DNA from 3 places in the Amycolatopsis sp. NPDC059657 genome. Region 1 is predicted to be linked to each of the others. Evidence: riboswitches for the same ligand, from Rfam matches in the RefSeq annotation. Region 1 holds a riboswitch; each other region holds the start of a gene.
What was found. A riboswitch is a leader RNA that binds a small molecule or an ion and turns the genes downstream of it on or off. The one in region 1 is predicted to bind S-adenosylmethionine.

Region 1 (5,184 bases):
GGAACGCGAGTTCCTCACCGCGGGGATGACGCATCTGACCGCCGTCAGCGGGAGCAACGTCGCGATCGTGTGCGGTGCGGTTCTGGTGCTGCTGCGGGCTTTCCGGCTCGGGCCACGGTTCTCCGCCGTGGCGGCCGGCGCGGCGCTGGCCGGGTTCGTGGTGCTCGCCGGGCCGGACCCGAGTGTGCTGCGAGCCGGGGTGATGGGCGGCATAGGCCTGCTCGCGCTGGCGCTCGGCAGGTCGGGTTCGGTGCTGTCGGCCCTGTCGGTCGCCGTGTGCGGGCTGGTGGTCTACGACCCGGCCATGGCGGTGAACCTCGGGTTCGCGCTGTCGGTGCTCGCCACGGCGGGGCTGGTGCTGCTGGCGCCACGCTGGGCCGAGGTGCTGACCAGGCGCGGCGTGCCCGCCGGGCTCGCCGCCGGGCTGATGGTGCCGCTCGCCGCGTTCGTCGTGACGGCGCCGGTGCTGGCGGGCATGGCCGGTCGGCTCAGCCTGGTGTCGGTGGTGGCCAACGTGGTCGCGGCGCCGGTCGTCGCGCCCGCGACCGTGCTCACCGTGTTCGCGACGGTCGTGGCGGTCTTCTGGCCTGGTGCGGCGCATGTGCTGGTCATGCTGGCCGAGCCGGAAGCGAATTGGCTGATCGCCGTCGCGAGGCATGCGGCCCGTGCGCCCGGCGCGATCGTCCCGTGGCCTGGCGGCTGGGCGGGTGGCGTGCTCGCGGTGGTGGTCCTGCTGGCGATGTGGCTGGTGCTCCGGCGCCGGAAGTCACGGATCGCGCTGGCGGCGCTCTTGGTCGTGGTGCTGCTGGTGTTCGTGCCACCACGGCTGGTCGCGCCGTCGTGGCCGCCGTCGAACTGGGCCATGGTCACCTGCGATGTCGGGCAGGGGGACGCGGTGGTGCTGGCGACGGCCGAGCCGGGCCGCGCGGTGGTGATCGACACCGGCCCGGAACCGGGCCCGGTCGACGAATGCCTGAAAAGGCTTGGCGTGGAAAGGATTCCGCTCGTGATCATCAGTCATCTGCACGCCGACCACATCGGCGGGCTCGCGTCGGTGTTCGAAGGCCGCTCGGTCGGCGCGGTGGCCGTCGGACCGGGCCGAGCGCCTGGCTGGGCCTGGCGCCAGGTCGAGGAAACCACGCGACGGCACGGAATTCCGCTCGCCGAACTCGCCATCGGGCAGCGGCTGGACTGGCCAGGGCTCGCGATCGACGTGCTGGGCCCGCACTACGTCACCCAGCGCGGTGCCGACCAGCAGGACGGCACGGCGATCAACAACGCCTCGGTCGTGCTGCTGGCTCGAACCCCGGCGGGCAAGGTGCTGCTGACCGGCGACGTGGAACTGGCAGCCCAAGCGGATCTGCTGGAGAACGGCGACGCGTTACGCGCCGACGTGCTCAAGGTTCCGCACCACGGCTCGCGCTACTCGCTGCCACAGTTCCTCGCCGCCGTCGCTCCCCGCGTCGCGATGGTCAGTGTGGGCGCGGGCAACCGATACGGCCATCCCGCGAAGTCCACTTTGGACACATTGGCCGCGGTGGGCGCACTGGTGACCAGAACCGACACCGACGGGGACGTGGCCGTGCTCGCTGATCAGGGCGGCCCGGCGGTTTCTCGCCGCCGGGGCCCAGGACCGTGAATCAGCGCTTGCTGAGGGCTTCGCGGACGGCGTCGGCGGAGGCGGGCACGGTGGCCAGCGGGCCGATCTTGCCTTCGACGGCGTCGAGGGTCTTGAGGCCGTCGCCGGTGATGAGCAGCACGGTCTCGGCGTCCGGGTCCAGCTTGCCGGTCTCGATGAGCTTCTTCGCCGTGGCCACGGTGACGCCACCGGCGGTCTCGGTGAAGATGCCCTCGGTGCGGGCGAGCAGGCGGATGCCCTCGACCACCTCTTCGTCGCTGACGTCCTCGATCGCGCCGCCCGTGCGGTTGACCACGTCGAGCACGTACGGGCCGTCGGCCGGGTTGCCGATCGCCAGCGAGCGGGCGATGGTGTTCGGCTTGACCGGCTGCACCGTGTCGTGGCCCGCGCGGAAGGCGGCCGAGACCGGCGAGCAGCCGGTGGCCTGCGCGCCGAACACCTTGTACGGGCTCGCCTCGACCAGGCCGAGCTGCCCGAACTCACGGAAACCCTTGTCCACCTTGGTCAGCTGGGAGCCCGAAGCGATCGGCACCACGATCTGCTCGGGGATGCGCCAGCCCAGCTGCTCCGCGACCTCGAAGGCGAGTGTCTTGGAACCTTCCGAGTAATACGGCCGCACGTTCACGTTGACGAACGCCCAGGTCTCGTTCTCGGCGGCGAGCTGGGTCGCCAGCCGGTTCACGTCGTCGTAGTTGCCGTCGACCGCGATCAGCGCGCCGTCGTACACGGCGGTGGTGAGGATTTTGGCCTTTTCCAACGTCTTCGGGATGAGCACGACCGAGTCCCAGCCCGCGCGGGCCGCGGCGGCCGCGACGGCGTTGGCCAGGTTGCCGGTCGACGGACAGCACAGCGTGGTGAACCCGAACTCGCGGGCGGCGGCCAGCGCCACCGCGACGACGCGGTCCTTGAAGGAGTGCGTCGGGTTGCCGGTGTCGTCCTTCACCCAGAGCTTGCGCACGCCCAGCGCCTTGGCGAGGTTGCGCGCCTCGATCAGGCGGGTGCCGCCGGGCTCGGTGTTGGGGATCTCCTCGACGTTCGAGGGGACCGGGAGGAGGTGCTTGTAGCGCCAGATGTTCTTGGGGCCGGATTCGATGTCCTCGCGGCGGATCTTGCCGAAGTCGTAAGCGACCTCGAGCGGGGAGAAGTCCTCCGCGGAGACGAACTCGGGGGCGAGTGGCTGACGGTGACCCTCTTCCTTCGACACCAGCTCGACGGCCCGGCCCAGGTCCGGGGTGCGCTTGGTGGTGGTGGAAGTCGTGCCGAGGGTTGCTGTCATCGCGAGGTCCTTCCTCATCTGCCCCGCCGAAGCGGGCCGGAATTGGCACCGTGATCGTCAGCTATCCCGCGAACGCGGAATGACAGGCTGTACGCCGGTTGCCGGGGCTTCGTCGGGCCGTTCCCTCTGCCCCTCTGGATGAGCGGTATTCGATTGTCGGCGTGCTGCGTCAGCACCGCCTCGGGTAACACCGTACGACATGGCGATCAGCTCGGGCTACCGGTACCCACCGGTGGAGCCGTCCGGAAGATCACCGGGCCTAGTGGCAGGATCGTCACCGTGACCGCGTCAGCAGCCTCCCCGCCGCCGCTCCATCTCGTGCTCGGGGAGGAGGAACTGCTCATCGAGCGTGCCGTGAAGGCGACGCTCGAGGTCTCGCGCGCCGCGGATCCGACGGCCGACATCACCCGGATGCGCGTGTCCGAACTCACAGCACCGGTGCTCGCCGAGATGGTCAGCCCCTCGCTCTTCAGCGAGGGCCGGGTCATCGTGCTGGAGCAGGCGCAGGACATCTCGCAGGAGATCTCGGACGCCGTGCTCGCGTACCTGAAGAACCCTGCCGACGGCATCGTGCTCGTCGTCGTGACCACCGGCGGCGGCCGCAGCAAGGCGGCCAAGGCGCTGCCCGCGGCACTGCGCAAGGCGGGCGCGGTGATCACCGAGTGCCCGAAGCTCACCAAGCCCGCCGAGCGGGAATCGTTCGTACGCAACGAAGTCCGCCTCGCCGGCGGCAAGATCGACGCGGCGGGCCTGGTCGCGCTCATGGACGCGGTCGGCTCGGATCTGCGCGAGCTCTCGTCAGCGGCTTCCCAGCTGGTGGCCGACTCCGGCGGCAAGGTCGACGAGGCGGCGGTCCGCCGCTACCACCGCGGCCGCGCCGACGTCACGGGCTTCGCCGTCGCCGAAAAGGCGGTCTCCGGCGACCGCGCGGCGGCACTCGAGTCTCTCCGCTGGGCCATGCAGCTCGGCGTGCCCCACGTCCTCGTCGCCGACGCGCTCGCCGACGCGGTCCGCACCATCGCCCGCGTTTCCGGCGCGGGCCGCGGCAACCCCAACCAGATGGCGGGCGAACTCGGCATGCCCCCCTGGAAGATCCGCAAAGCCCAGGGCCAAGCCCGAGGCTGGAACCAGGCGGGCCTGGCCAACGCCATGCGCATAGTCGCCCGCCTCAACGCCGACGTCAAAGGCGCCGCAGCCGACGCCAACTACGCCCTCGAACGAGCCGTCCTCCAGGTCGCCGCAGCCAAGTCCGACGCCTGACCCCGCCACCGGCCCACTCGCGCTTCCCGACTCCCCGGGCACGCGTGCCGACTCCCCGGGCACGCGTGCCGACTCCCCAGGCACGCGTGTCGTCCATCCAGGTACGCATGATGTCCATCTGGGTACGCGTGTCGTCCGTCCGCGAACGCGTGTCGTCCGATCAGGGACGCGTGCCGTCCGCCTGCGTCCGCCCCCGTGTGCGGGCCTCGGCCACGCCCCTCAAGCCTTGGGTACAAAAAACGCCGGGCCCCGCCGAATGAACGGCGGGGCCCAGCGAGAAACTTCAGAAAACCAGTGCGTCAGAGCGAGTTGGCGCGCTTGGCGATCGCCGACTTCTTGTTCGCGGCCTGGTTGGCGTGCAGGACACCCTTGGTGACGGCCTTGTCGAGCTTCTTGGCGGCGTCACGCTGGGCCTCGAGGGCCTTGTCCTTGTCACCGGCGTCGGCGGCCTCGCGGAACTTGCGGATCGCGGTCTTCACCGAGGACTTGATCGCCACGTTGCGCTGGCGGGCCTTCTCGTTGGTGGTGATGCGCTTGATCTGGGACTTGATGTTGGCCACGCGGGCGCTCCTTGATCATTTCCGGTGTTCGCTGCCGCGTCGTAGTGGCCCGGGAGACCCGGTTTCCTCCATGACGGAATGCCACACGGCAACGAGCAATAAGACTAACAGGACGGAAAAAAGCGCTTGCAGCCTGGTCAGGCCCCCCGCGTAGGGTGATCATCAGTGAACGGCACCGCGCTCGGCCTCGTCCTCGTCGCCGCGCTGGTGCACGCGCTGTGGAACCTGGCCGCGAAGCGGGTCGGCGACGGCGGTGCCGCGTTCGTCTTCCTCTATTACACCACCTCGGCCGTCGCCTTCCTGCCTGTCGCGATCTTCTTGCTGTGCACGGAATCCGAGCGTCCACAGTGGAGCTGGCTGCTCGCGTCGCTCGGTTCGGCCGTGCTGCACGTCGCGTACGGCATCGTGCTCCAACGCGGCTATGACGCGGGAGACCTCTCCGTGGTCTA
Region 2 (5,184 bases), on a different contig from region 1:
CGTCGAGGGGCGCCCAGCGGCCGTCGACCTTGGCATAGGTCCAGCGCGCTCCCCTGGCGACGATCTGCCGGAGCGCGAGCAGCAACCGGTCGACGTGCTCTTCGGTGGTCCCGAGGCCGAGGCTCACGCGCAGCGCCTGCTGACCGGCTGCGCCCGCCTCGCCGATCAGGCGCTTGGTGGCGATGTGCGCGCAGAACGCGCCGTCACGGACGCCGATGCCGTACTCGGCCGACAGCACCGCGGCGACCCAGCCGGGCTCGAAGCCGTCGAGCACGAAGCTGAGCGTGCCCACCCGGTCGACCGGTGCGTCGAACAGGCTCAGCTCGGTGAGACCGGGGACGGCGGCGAGACCCTTGCGCAGACGGTCGAGCAGCACGGTCTCGTGCTCGACGACCTCGTCCCACTGCTTCGCGAGCGTCTGGCAGGCGACGCCGAGCGCGTACACGCCGACGGTGTTGGGCGAACCGGCCTCGTGGCGCTCGGGGCCGTTGTTCCAGACCACCGCGTCGCCGGTGACGATCTTGGTCGCGCCGCCGCCCGCGAGGTACGGCTGGGCCGCGCGCAGCCAGTCGGCGCGGCCGATCAGCGCGCCGGCGCCGAACGGGGCGTACAGCTTGTGGCCGGAGAAAGCCACGTAGTCGACGTCGAGTTCGCGCACGGAAATCTTGCGGTGCGGGGAAAGCTGGGCCGCGTCGAGCGCGATGCGGGCGCCGTGCCTGCGTGCGACGGCCGCGATCTCCTTGACGGGCAACAGTTCGCCGGTCACGTTGGACGCGCCGGTGAGCACCACCAGGCGCGGGCCTTCCGGGCACTCGGCCAGTGCACTGTCCACAGCGGACACCGCGGCGAGCCGGGTGCGCGGGGTCTGGACGCGGCGCACATTCGGGCCACGCCAAGGCAACAGGGCCGCGTGGTGCTCGGTGTCGAACACCACGACCGAGGTGCCCTTCGGCAGGCTGCGGGCCAGCAGGTTGAAGGAATCGGTGGTGTTGCGGGTGAACACCACGGTGTCGGTGGCGCGTGCGTCGACGAAGTCGCGCAGGATGCCGCGTGTGCGCTCGTAAAGCTTGGTGGAGACCTGCGACGCGAAGCCCGCGCCGCGGTGCACACTCGCGTACCAGGGCAGGAATTCGTCGACCGCGTCGCGCACCGCGCCGAGGCAGGGTGCGCTCGCCGCGTGGTCGAGGTTGGCGTAGCCGATGGCCTCGCCGGTCACCAGCGGCACCCGGAGCTCGGCGCCCGCGACGGCCGGGATGTCCTGCGCGGCAACGGTTTCAGTGCGATCGAGTGCGAGTGTCATGACGCCTCCGGGTCCAGGGACCCGCATCGCATGAGGGCCCGCGCTTGCCCGTCGCCGTGTGCGACAGGCCTGGTCCTCACCCGGGGCACCCCACCGCGGTTGGAGGGTTGCCGGCCAGCAAGCCGGGGCTGAACGCTGGCACTCGTGACCTGATTCGGGACACTACCCGAAGATCCGCCGATCGCGCGAACCCCCGTCCCAGATTCTGGAACGAAAACCCGCGCGACCGGCGTTTTCTCAGCGGTCCAAGCGGAATCGGCCGGGCAGCTGGGTGACCGCGTTGTCACGCACGCGCGTGGCGGTGCCGGTGTACTGCTCGGCGCCCGCGGTGAACTTGTAACCACCGAGCGTCTTGCCGTCGACGGGTTCGCCGAACGCCTCGGCGACGTCGGCCGAGACCTGCTCGTACGACATGCCGCTCCAGTTGCCGGCGGCGACCTTGTCCACCCGCATCTTGGAAGCGCTTTCCTGAAGTGACCAGAGCGTGAAGTGCACATGCGCGCCGGTCGAGGATCCACCGCACGGCAACGCGTTCCCGGTCTTGCCGAGCACGGTGCCCGCCTCGACGGCCTGGCCGTCGGTGACCGCGATGTTCTCCATGTGGTAGTACCCGGTACGCCAGCCGTTGCCGTGGTCGATGGTCACCCAGTCGCCGCCGGAACAGTGCTGGATCGCGACGGTGCCCGCCAGTGGCGCACGCACGGTCTTGTCGTACGGCGAGAAGTCGATGGCGTTCTTCACGCCCGAGTTGCCGTCGTCGGAGTGGATTCCGGCCGAGTAGACCTGCTGGCCCGTCTGGAACGGCAGCGCGAACGCCGGGAACGCCTCCGCGTGGGCCGCGGTCGGCAGCCCGACCAGCACACCCGCGAGCACGGCCGCGGCGGAGACAAAGCCAAGACGCATGCGAACCTTCGTCACTCTGCGTCCTCCTTTTCTGGACTCACTCCCCCAAACGGACTAACACGATTGAACGCAAGGTAAGGCATCGCGATCTTGAAGTGAATAGTCTTTCGTCTACTTTTCGAGACATTAACGAGACAAGCCCGAGTCCCTCGCGACACCGGTACGAGTCCTAACCGAGACATTCCCGCAGCTCGCGCGCCAAAAAAGCCACCCAGCGGTACGCAACAGCGAGCACACGTACAGGGACGGTGATCACAGGCCCCTGAGCAGCGCAGACTAAAGCGCAGCGAGTTTACTCTCCGCGTACGCATGCTTGCTTTTCGTGTACACGGGTCTGCTGCCCGCGTACGGAAACGGCCGTTTTCTAGTGGCCGGACTCCCCGCGCCAGCGGGCCAGACGGCCGGCGCGGTCGACCGCGCGGAGCCGTCGTTCGGCGGCATCACGAGCCGCGGCGGTGGTGACTACAAGTAGTTGGTCTTGTTCCTGCAAACGGGTGGTCTTCTGCGGAGTGAAGCCTTGACCGTCGCGGACGACCAGGCTGATCGTCGAGCCTTCCGGGAGCCGCAGCTCGGTCAGGTAGACGCCGTGCATCTTGGAGCCGGTCTGGATGCGGACCTGCAGGAGTTCCGCGCCGAGCTCGTCCAGCGGCGCCGAGTCGACCTCGATCTCCTTGGCCTCGCGGACCGCGTCGAGCCCGAGCTTGCGCGCCAGCGGGGCGAGCGTCGCGCCCTGCAGCAGCGTCAGCACGATGACCAGCACGAACACGGCGTCGACCAGGCGTTGCGCGCCGGGGACGCCCTCGGAAAGCGGGATCATCGCGAGCACGATCGGCACCGCGCCCCGCAGCCCCGCCCAGGCGAGGAAGGTCTGTTCCCGCCAGGGCACCTTGAACGGCAGCGCGGCGATCAGCACCGAGATCGGCCGCGAGAGCACCAGCACCACCGCGCCCGCGATGAGGCCTGGCACGATCGCGTCCAGCAGCCTGGTGGGTGACGCGAACAGCCCGAGCAGCACGAACAGCCCGATCTGCGCGAGCCAGCCGAGGCCCTCGGCGAACGAGAGCGTGTCCGAGCGGTGCGGCAGCCGGGAGTTGCCGAGCACCACCCCGGCGACATAGGTGGCCAGCAGCCCGGACGCGTGCGCGAGCTGTCCGCTCGAGTACGCGAGCACGCACACCGCGACCGTGGCCAGCGGATACAGGCCGGTCGCGGGCAGCGCGGCCCGGCGCAGCGCCTGCGCGCCGCCCCAGCCGAAGAGCAGGCCGAGACCCAGGCCCAGCGCGAGTTCGTAGACGACCAGCAGCGGCAACGTCCAGTCGACGACCGTGGCTTCGGCGAGCACGACGACGGCGATGTACGCGGGCGCGTCGTTGATACCGGATTCGAGTTCGAGGGTGCCGACCAGCCGTTTGCCGACGCCGATCGTGCGCAGCACGGAGAACACCGCGGCCGAGTCGGTGGACGCGAGCACCGCGCCCCAGAGCAGCGCCATCCGCCAGTCGAGGTCGAGCAGCCAGTGCAGCGCGGAGCCGGTGATCGCGATGCTGACGCCAACGCCCACTGTGGACAGTGCGATTCCGGTGCCGAGCCCCGGTTTCACCGCGCTCCAGCGGGTGGTGAGGCCACCTTCGGTGAGGATCATGACCAGCGCGGCCAGCCCCAGCGACTGGGTCAGCCCCGGATTGTCGAATTCGACGCCGAACCCGGCTTCGCCGATCAGGACGCCGATCGCCAGGTAGAGCAGCAGCGAGGGCAGGCCGAGGCGGATCGAGACACGGACGGCGATCACGGCGGAGAGGAGCACGAGGCCACCGGTGCCCAGCACGATCGGGAGCTGCTCCATGCATGCCTCCGTCCCGGTCGCCCCGTGGGCTATCAGAATAGAGAGGCTGGGTCGTTCACTCGATCGTGGATCACCGGAGCGGCGGGGTTTTCTGTTGTGCTACGGCCTCCGGCCCCCGGTATCCAGCTTATCGGCGGGTACCGACAAGTTTCGGCGAGCCTGCCGGGATGAGGAGTGAGCTGTCCACACCCAAGCGGGCGAAGGGTTCCTGCGCCGCGGGGAGTATCCGGATGGCTCTCGACGGGTCATGCGAGAGCCATCCCGCGTCCACCGCGCGGTGCAGGATCGCGGCGGGCAGCACACCGGCCAGGTGCTCGCGGCGCTCTGTCCAATCCAGACACTCGCGCAGCAGCGGGCGGCGCCTGCTCGATCACCACGCCGAGTCCATCGAGGACGGACCTGCCCCGCGAGGTCAGCGTCAGGCCCGACGAGGTCTCGAGCAGCCCGGCCGCGATCATCCCGTCCCGCAGCGCCACGCCGAGTTTCCCGGCCAGGTGGTCGTAACAGGTCCGCGCGAATTCCAGCTTCCGCACGCGCGTCGACGTGCGCAGGCCGATGGCCGGGCGATGGTCGGCGTGCTGTGCGAGGCCTTCGATGAGCTGGGCCACCCTCGGGTCGTCGATGCGGACGTAACTGTGCCGCCCCTGCTTGAGGCTCCCGACGAACCCCGCCTCGCGCAGCCGCGTGACGTGCTCGCTCGCGGTCGACGGCGCGATCTTCGCCGCCGCCGCGAGCTCGCCGACCGTCCAGGCCCTGCCGTCGAGCAACGCCAGGCACATCGCCGCCCGGCTCGGGTCGGCCAGTACGGCGGCCACCTCGGCCAGCGCGATCGTCTCCATCAGCCCACGGTAGGTCAGGAATGTGTCGGCCGAGGCCGACACGTCACCCCAGGAACTTCGCAGCCACGCTCACCGCGGGCTTCGACGAGTCGGCACCCTCCATGAACACCACGAACGCGGTGTCACCCTTGTAGCCGACGAACCAGCCATGCGCGTTCTCACCGCTGCCGAACTGCGCGGTCCCGGTCTTGCCGCGGACGTCACCGCTCTTGGCGAGGCCGGTGGCCGTCCCGGCCGTGACGACCTCGCGCATCATCGACCGCAGCGGGCCCAGCACGCCGGCGGGCGGCGCCTTGTAG
Region 3 (5,184 bases), on a different contig from region 1:
GCGGACCCGGGCTTGGTGGGGGCCCCTCCCGGGTCGGTTGAAGGAATGAATGCCACGTTCACAATGCTGACCGACGCAAACGCCCCGGTCATGACGTCCAGGCCGCTCCACAATGCGCGCAAAAGCGACAATGCAGGACAAAATCACCCGCGCGAGGGTTTCGCGTATCCGCGAGGCTGACTTTGCCGGAGCCCTGAAGCCGAACTTGGTGAGGGAGGCCCTCGCTGCCTGGACATGCCCAGTTCGCCTTCCGTCCAACGAGAACCGGCGCGACCATCCACTCGTCCAGCTCCAGAACCCTTCGCGGCAGGCAATCGAGGCCCGGCCGTACCAACTCCTCGCTAGCACAGGGTGCCGACACTTCCGGCGGGCGCGGCGTCTTCCGGCGCCGGTTGTCCACGGTCGGCACGGCCTGTGGGCAGGTCGGCTCGGCAAGATCAACTGTCGGTGGGAGCCGGTAGGCTGGTGCAGGGCGGAGCCCCCAGGGCGGGCGGGGGGTGTCCTTACTAAGGTGGGGGCGTGACTGAACTGCTCGGGCCTGCCGAGATCCGGGGGCTGGCCGCTGAGCTGGACGTGCGCCCGACCAAGAAGCTCGGGCAGAACTTCGTCCATGACCCCAACACCGTGCGGCGGATCGTCGAGCTCGCCGGGGTCGGCGCCGACGATGTCGTGCTGGAGGTCGGGCCTGGGCTCGGCTCGCTCACGCTGGGGCTGCTGGCGCCCGGGTGCCGGGTCATCGCGATCGAGATCGATCCCAAGCTCGCCGCCCGGCTGCCGAGGACCGCGGCCGAACGGGCGCCGGAGGCCGCGGGGCGGCTGACCGTCATTGGGCAGGACGCGTTGAAGATCAAGGCGGGCGATCTGCCCGCCGAGCCGACCTCGCTGGTCGCGAACCTGCCGTACAACGTCGCCGTGCCCGTCGTGCTCCAGCTGCTGGCCGAGTTGCCCTCGCTGCAGCGTGCGCTCGTAATGGTCCAGACCGAGGTGGCCGACCGGATGGCCGCCCCGCCGGGCGGCCGGATCTACGGGGTGCCGAGCGTCAAGCTGGCCTGGTACGGCCGGGCGAAGAAGGTGGCCGCCGTGCCGCGCGCGGTGTTCTGGCCGGTGCCCAATGTCGACTCCGCGCTCGTTTCCTTCGAACGTGCCCAGCTGGAGTCCACTGTGGATCGAAAGACGCTCTTCGCGGTCGTCGACGCCGCGTTTTCCCAGCGTAGGAAGACTTTGCGAGCCGCGCTCGCGACGTGGGCCGGTTCCGCCGAGCGGGCCGGCGAGATTCTCGCCAAGGCCGGCATCGACCCGAAGACGCGTGGCGAGCAGCTGGATGTACGTGCGTTCGAGAAGATCGCGCTCGCCGCTTCTTAGCGTGACGAGCGGTCACCGTTCCGCTATCTGGAAATCTCCTCCCGTGCTCTGGACACGTCCGGTCGTGTGATCTGCACCAATGGACTTGCTTTCACACCTTGGGATCGGTTTTACTCAACTTGCCATCCCGAGCGACTGAGAGACCTGGCTCGCTGAAGTCGCAGCAACCACCCCTCCTGGGGCAGGTGCTACAGCCAGGACCGATGGAGGAACTGATGTACCGCTCGCGAATGCTCACCAGGCGACGTGTCGTCGATGAGGGTCGCCGTACGGTCTCCGCGTGTCGACGCTCAACCGTCTCTGCCTAATCCCTTTTTCGATCTCTGTCCATTTCGGACGCCTTCTTTGGTGACGGTTCTGCGCGCCCGCTGAATGCGGCGTGCTTCCTTGGGGAGCCCTTTCGTGATCACTCTTGAAAACCTGTCAAAGTCCTTCTCCGCCAACGGAAATCCGGTTGTCGCGCTGCGCGACGTCAGCCTCGACATCAACGCCGGTTCGTTGTTCGGTGTCGTCGGTCCCGCCGGTTCCGGCAAGTCCACCCTCGCCCGCGTCGTCGGACTGCAGGAGCGGCCCGACCGCGGTGTCGTCCGTCTCGACGGCCTCAACACCGGCGCGCTCGACGGCCGCAGGCTCCGCGAGATCCGCCGCCAGGTCGGCGTGCTCGACGCCAAGCCGGAACTGCACGCCGAGCGCACCATCGCGGGCAACATCGCCTCCCCGCTGGAGCAGCTCGGGCTCGACGGCCCGACGCGCCGTACCAGGGTCGGCAACCTGCTTGACCTGGTCGGACTCACCCAGCGCGCCACCCAGCGTCCCGACGAACTGACCGCGGGCCAGCGTCGCCGCGTCGCCGTCGCCCGCGCGCTCGCCTCCAGCCCCTCGGTGCTGCTGGCCGACGACCCGACCGCGGGTATCCACTCCGAGGAGTCCGGCGCCGTGCTCGCCGTGCTCGACCGCGCGCGTGCCGAACTCGGCGTCACGGTCGTGCTGACCACGCCGGACGCCGGTGTCGTCCGCCGCGTGTGCGACGACGTCGCGGTTCTCGAGGCGGGCAGCCTGGTCGAGCGCGGTTCCGTGCTCGACCTGATCACCGACCCGACCACCCGCACCGCGCAGTCGCTGCTGCCCGCGATCGAAACCACCCGCACGCAGTCCGCCAAGTACGAGCGCTCCGTGGACGTCGTGCTGATCGGCTTCGCGGCCATCGGCGCGCTGCTGCCCGAAGCGGCGACGCGCTTCGACGTGGAGCTCGCCACCATCGGCGGCGGGGTCACCAGGGTTGGCGACACCCCGGTCGCCCGCTTCCGTCTCGGCATCCGCGGCGAGCAGGCAGCTGGTGCGCTCGGCTGGATCGCCGAGCGCGGCGCGCACGTCCAGACCGCGCGCACCCCGCAGGCGATCGTTGCGGCGTAAGGGATTCAGCGGGCTTTATCCCGGTCTCGGGATAAAGCCCGCTTGATCACTTCCGCGCGATCCCGCCGACGACGCAGGCGGCCACGAGTACGATCCCGGCAGCCCAGCCACTCGCGGTCGCGTACCCGTGCACGATCGCGGTCGCCGAAGTGCCGGCGGTCGCGCTCGCCGCGATCGTGTTCAGCGAAGCCGTGCCCAGTGACGCGCCGACCTGCTGTGACGTCGTGATGAACGCCGAAGCGACACCCGCGTCCTTCGGCTCGATCCCTGACGTGGCAACGTTCATCACCACCGGCATCGCCAGCCCGACCCCGGCGCCGAGCAACAGTTCGGCAGGCAGGATCAGGCCGAAGTAGGACGCACCCGGCGTCAGCAGGACGAGCAGGAAAAGCCCGCACGCCAACAGGGCCAAGCCAATGACCCAGAACGGGCGCGGCCCGAAACGAGGCAGCAGCCTTCGTGAAACCTGGGTCGACACAAGAAGATTCGCGCCGAGCAACGGCAGGAACGCAAGTCCTGCGGCCAAAGCACCGTATCCTAGGATCGCTTGCATTTGGTAGGTAAGGAAAAGAAACATTCCGAACATGCCGAACGAGGCCACGGCGATCGTCAGATAGCCCGCCGCTCGCAGTCGGTCGGTGACGACATTGAGTGGCAGCAACGGGTTCGGCAGCATTCCTTGGCGCACAACGAAAGTCACCAATGCGGCTACCGCGATGCCCAGGCTGCTGAGCACCAGCCCGGAACCCCAACCCCGCGAAGCCGCTTCGGAAAGCCCATAGACGAGCGCGACGATCCCGCCGCTGCCGAGCAAACCGCTGAACCAGTCGAGTTTCGCCGTCCGGTGACCCGGCACCCGCGGCAGCACGAACCAGCCCGCCACGCCCGCGAGCACCGCGATCGGCAGATTCACGTACAGGCACCAGCGCCAGTTCAGGTATTCCGTGAGCGCACCGCCGAGGATCAGCCCGACGGCCGCCCCCGACATGATGATCGCGCTGAAGTAGCCGAACGCCTTCGCGCGCTCCTTCGGATCGGTGAACGTCAGCGTCAGCAGTGAGATCGTCGACGGCGCGAGCAGCGCGGCGAACACGCCCTGCGCCGCGCGGGCAGCGATGAGCATGGCCGAGCTGTCCGCCGCGCCGCCGACCGCGGACGCGAGCGCGAACCCGGCGATGCCGATGAGCAGCGTGTTCTTCCGCCCGAGCCGGTCGGCGAGCCGTCCGCCGAGCAGCAGCAGCCCGCCGAACGCGAGCGTGTACGCGCTGATCGTCCATTGCCGCGCGACGTCGGACATGCCGAGGTCGCGCTGGGTGGACGGCAGCGCGATGTTGACGACCGTGGTGTCGATGATGACCAGCAGCTGGGCGAGCGCGAGCGCGCCGAGCGCCCACCATCTGCGCCGGTCGGTCGGCGCCTCGAGTGTCGCGGTCATGAGAACCCCCATTACTTGTCGACCGGTAAGTTAACTAGCCGGTCGTAAGGTAAGTCATTGCTAGCCGGGCGTCAAGTAAGCTTGAGAGGAACCTCAGGAAGGACACACATGGCAGGGCGGCGCACCGACACGCGCGACCGGATCCAGGACGTCGCGCTCGAGCTCTTCAGCGAGAAGGGCTACGACGGGACGTCCCTGCGCGAGATCGCCGAGCGGCTCGACGTCACCAAGGCCGCGCTGTACTACCACTTCCGTACCAAGGAAGACATCGTGCAGGGCCTGGTCGGCGACGCGGCGGAAGGCCTGGCGGAGATCGTCGAGCAAGGCCGCGCGCTGGACCCGGCCGAGGCCAAGATCGAAGTGCTCACCCGGTTCGCCGCGCTCATCGAGGGCAGGCTCGGCCAGGTGATGCGCTTCATGCAGCAGAACATCCCCGCGCTGAAGGAGATGGGGCTGCAGCACGACCTCGGCGAGAAGATGAAGGGCCTGTTCGAGCTGCTGTGCGCCGCCGACGAGGACGCCGAGGCCCAGCTGCGGGCGCGGCTCGCGTTGGTCGCGCTCGTGATGGGCAACAACCCGCTCTTCGGCGGCGGCGAGTTCGTCCGCCCGGATTCCGAGGTGGCGCTCAAGGTCGCGCTGGAGCTCGCTTCTCCTACCGGCGGCTCGCCGAAGACGGCAACGTAGGCTGGACCGGTGCTCGCAGTCGTACCGCCTCCCGTGACCGTCAGGGTGCCTTCGAAGATCAACCTGCACCTCTCCGTCGGCGACGTCCGTGACGACGGTTTCCATGAACTGGTGACCGTCTTCCAGGCACTTTCGCTCACCGACGAGGTCACGGTCGCGGCCACCGACGACCCCGGCGTCGAGGTGTACGGCGAGGGCGAGGGCTCCGTGCCGACCGGCGCGAACAACCTGGCCTGGCGCGCCGTGCAGGCGCTCGCCGCGCATGTCGGCAAGTCCGGCGAAGACCCGAA

Region 2: linked by a shared signal. The riboswitch ahead of ACFV15_RS00110 (aminotransferase class V-fold PLP-dependent enzyme) and the one ahead of thrC (threonine synthase) in region 1 are both predicted to bind S-adenosylmethionine.
Region 3: linked by a shared signal. The riboswitch ahead of ACFV15_RS39115 (methionine ABC transporter ATP-binding protein) and the one ahead of thrC (threonine synthase) in region 1 are both predicted to bind S-adenosylmethionine.

The regions. Positions count from the first base shown of each region.
Region 1 is NZ_JBHWEB010000097.1:26,038-31,221, forward strand. Features, by position in the region: gene ACFV15_RS36205 (ComEC/Rec2 family competence protein) at 1-1,639, shown strand, start outside; gene thrC (threonine synthase) at 1,641-2,915, opposite strand; SAM riboswitch class I at 2,927-3,060, opposite strand; gene holA (DNA polymerase III subunit delta) at 3,195-4,175, shown strand; gene rpsT (30S ribosomal protein S20) at 4,475-4,735, opposite strand; gene ACFV15_RS36225 (EamA family transporter) at 4,901-5,184, shown strand, end outside.
Region 2 is NZ_JBHWEB010000001.1:21,620-26,803, reverse strand. Features, by position in the region: gene ACFV15_RS00110 (aminotransferase class V-fold PLP-dependent enzyme) at 1-1,300, opposite strand, end outside; SAM riboswitch class IV at 1,336-1,450, opposite strand; gene ACFV15_RS00105 (M23 family metallopeptidase) at 1,538-2,218, opposite strand; gene ACFV15_RS00100 (potassium/proton antiporter) at 2,568-4,046, opposite strand; partial or broken gene ACFV15_RS00095 (ArsR/SmtB family transcription factor) at 4,174-4,885, opposite strand; gene ACFV15_RS00090 (penicillin-binding transpeptidase domain-containing protein) at 4,929-5,184, opposite strand, start outside.
Region 3 is NZ_JBHWEB010000117.1:9,578-14,761, forward strand. Features, by position in the region: gene rsmA (16S rRNA (adenine(1518)-N(6)/adenine(1519)-N(6))-dimethyltransferase RsmA) at 520-1,362, shown strand; SAM riboswitch class I at 1,482-1,572, shown strand; gene ACFV15_RS39115 (methionine ABC transporter ATP-binding protein) at 1,765-2,775, shown strand; gene ACFV15_RS39120 (DHA2 family efflux MFS transporter permease subunit) at 2,822-4,210, opposite strand; gene ACFV15_RS39125 (TetR/AcrR family transcriptional regulator) at 4,319-4,894, shown strand; gene ACFV15_RS39130 (4-(cytidine 5'-diphospho)-2-C-methyl-D-erythritol kinase) at 4,904-5,184, shown strand, end outside.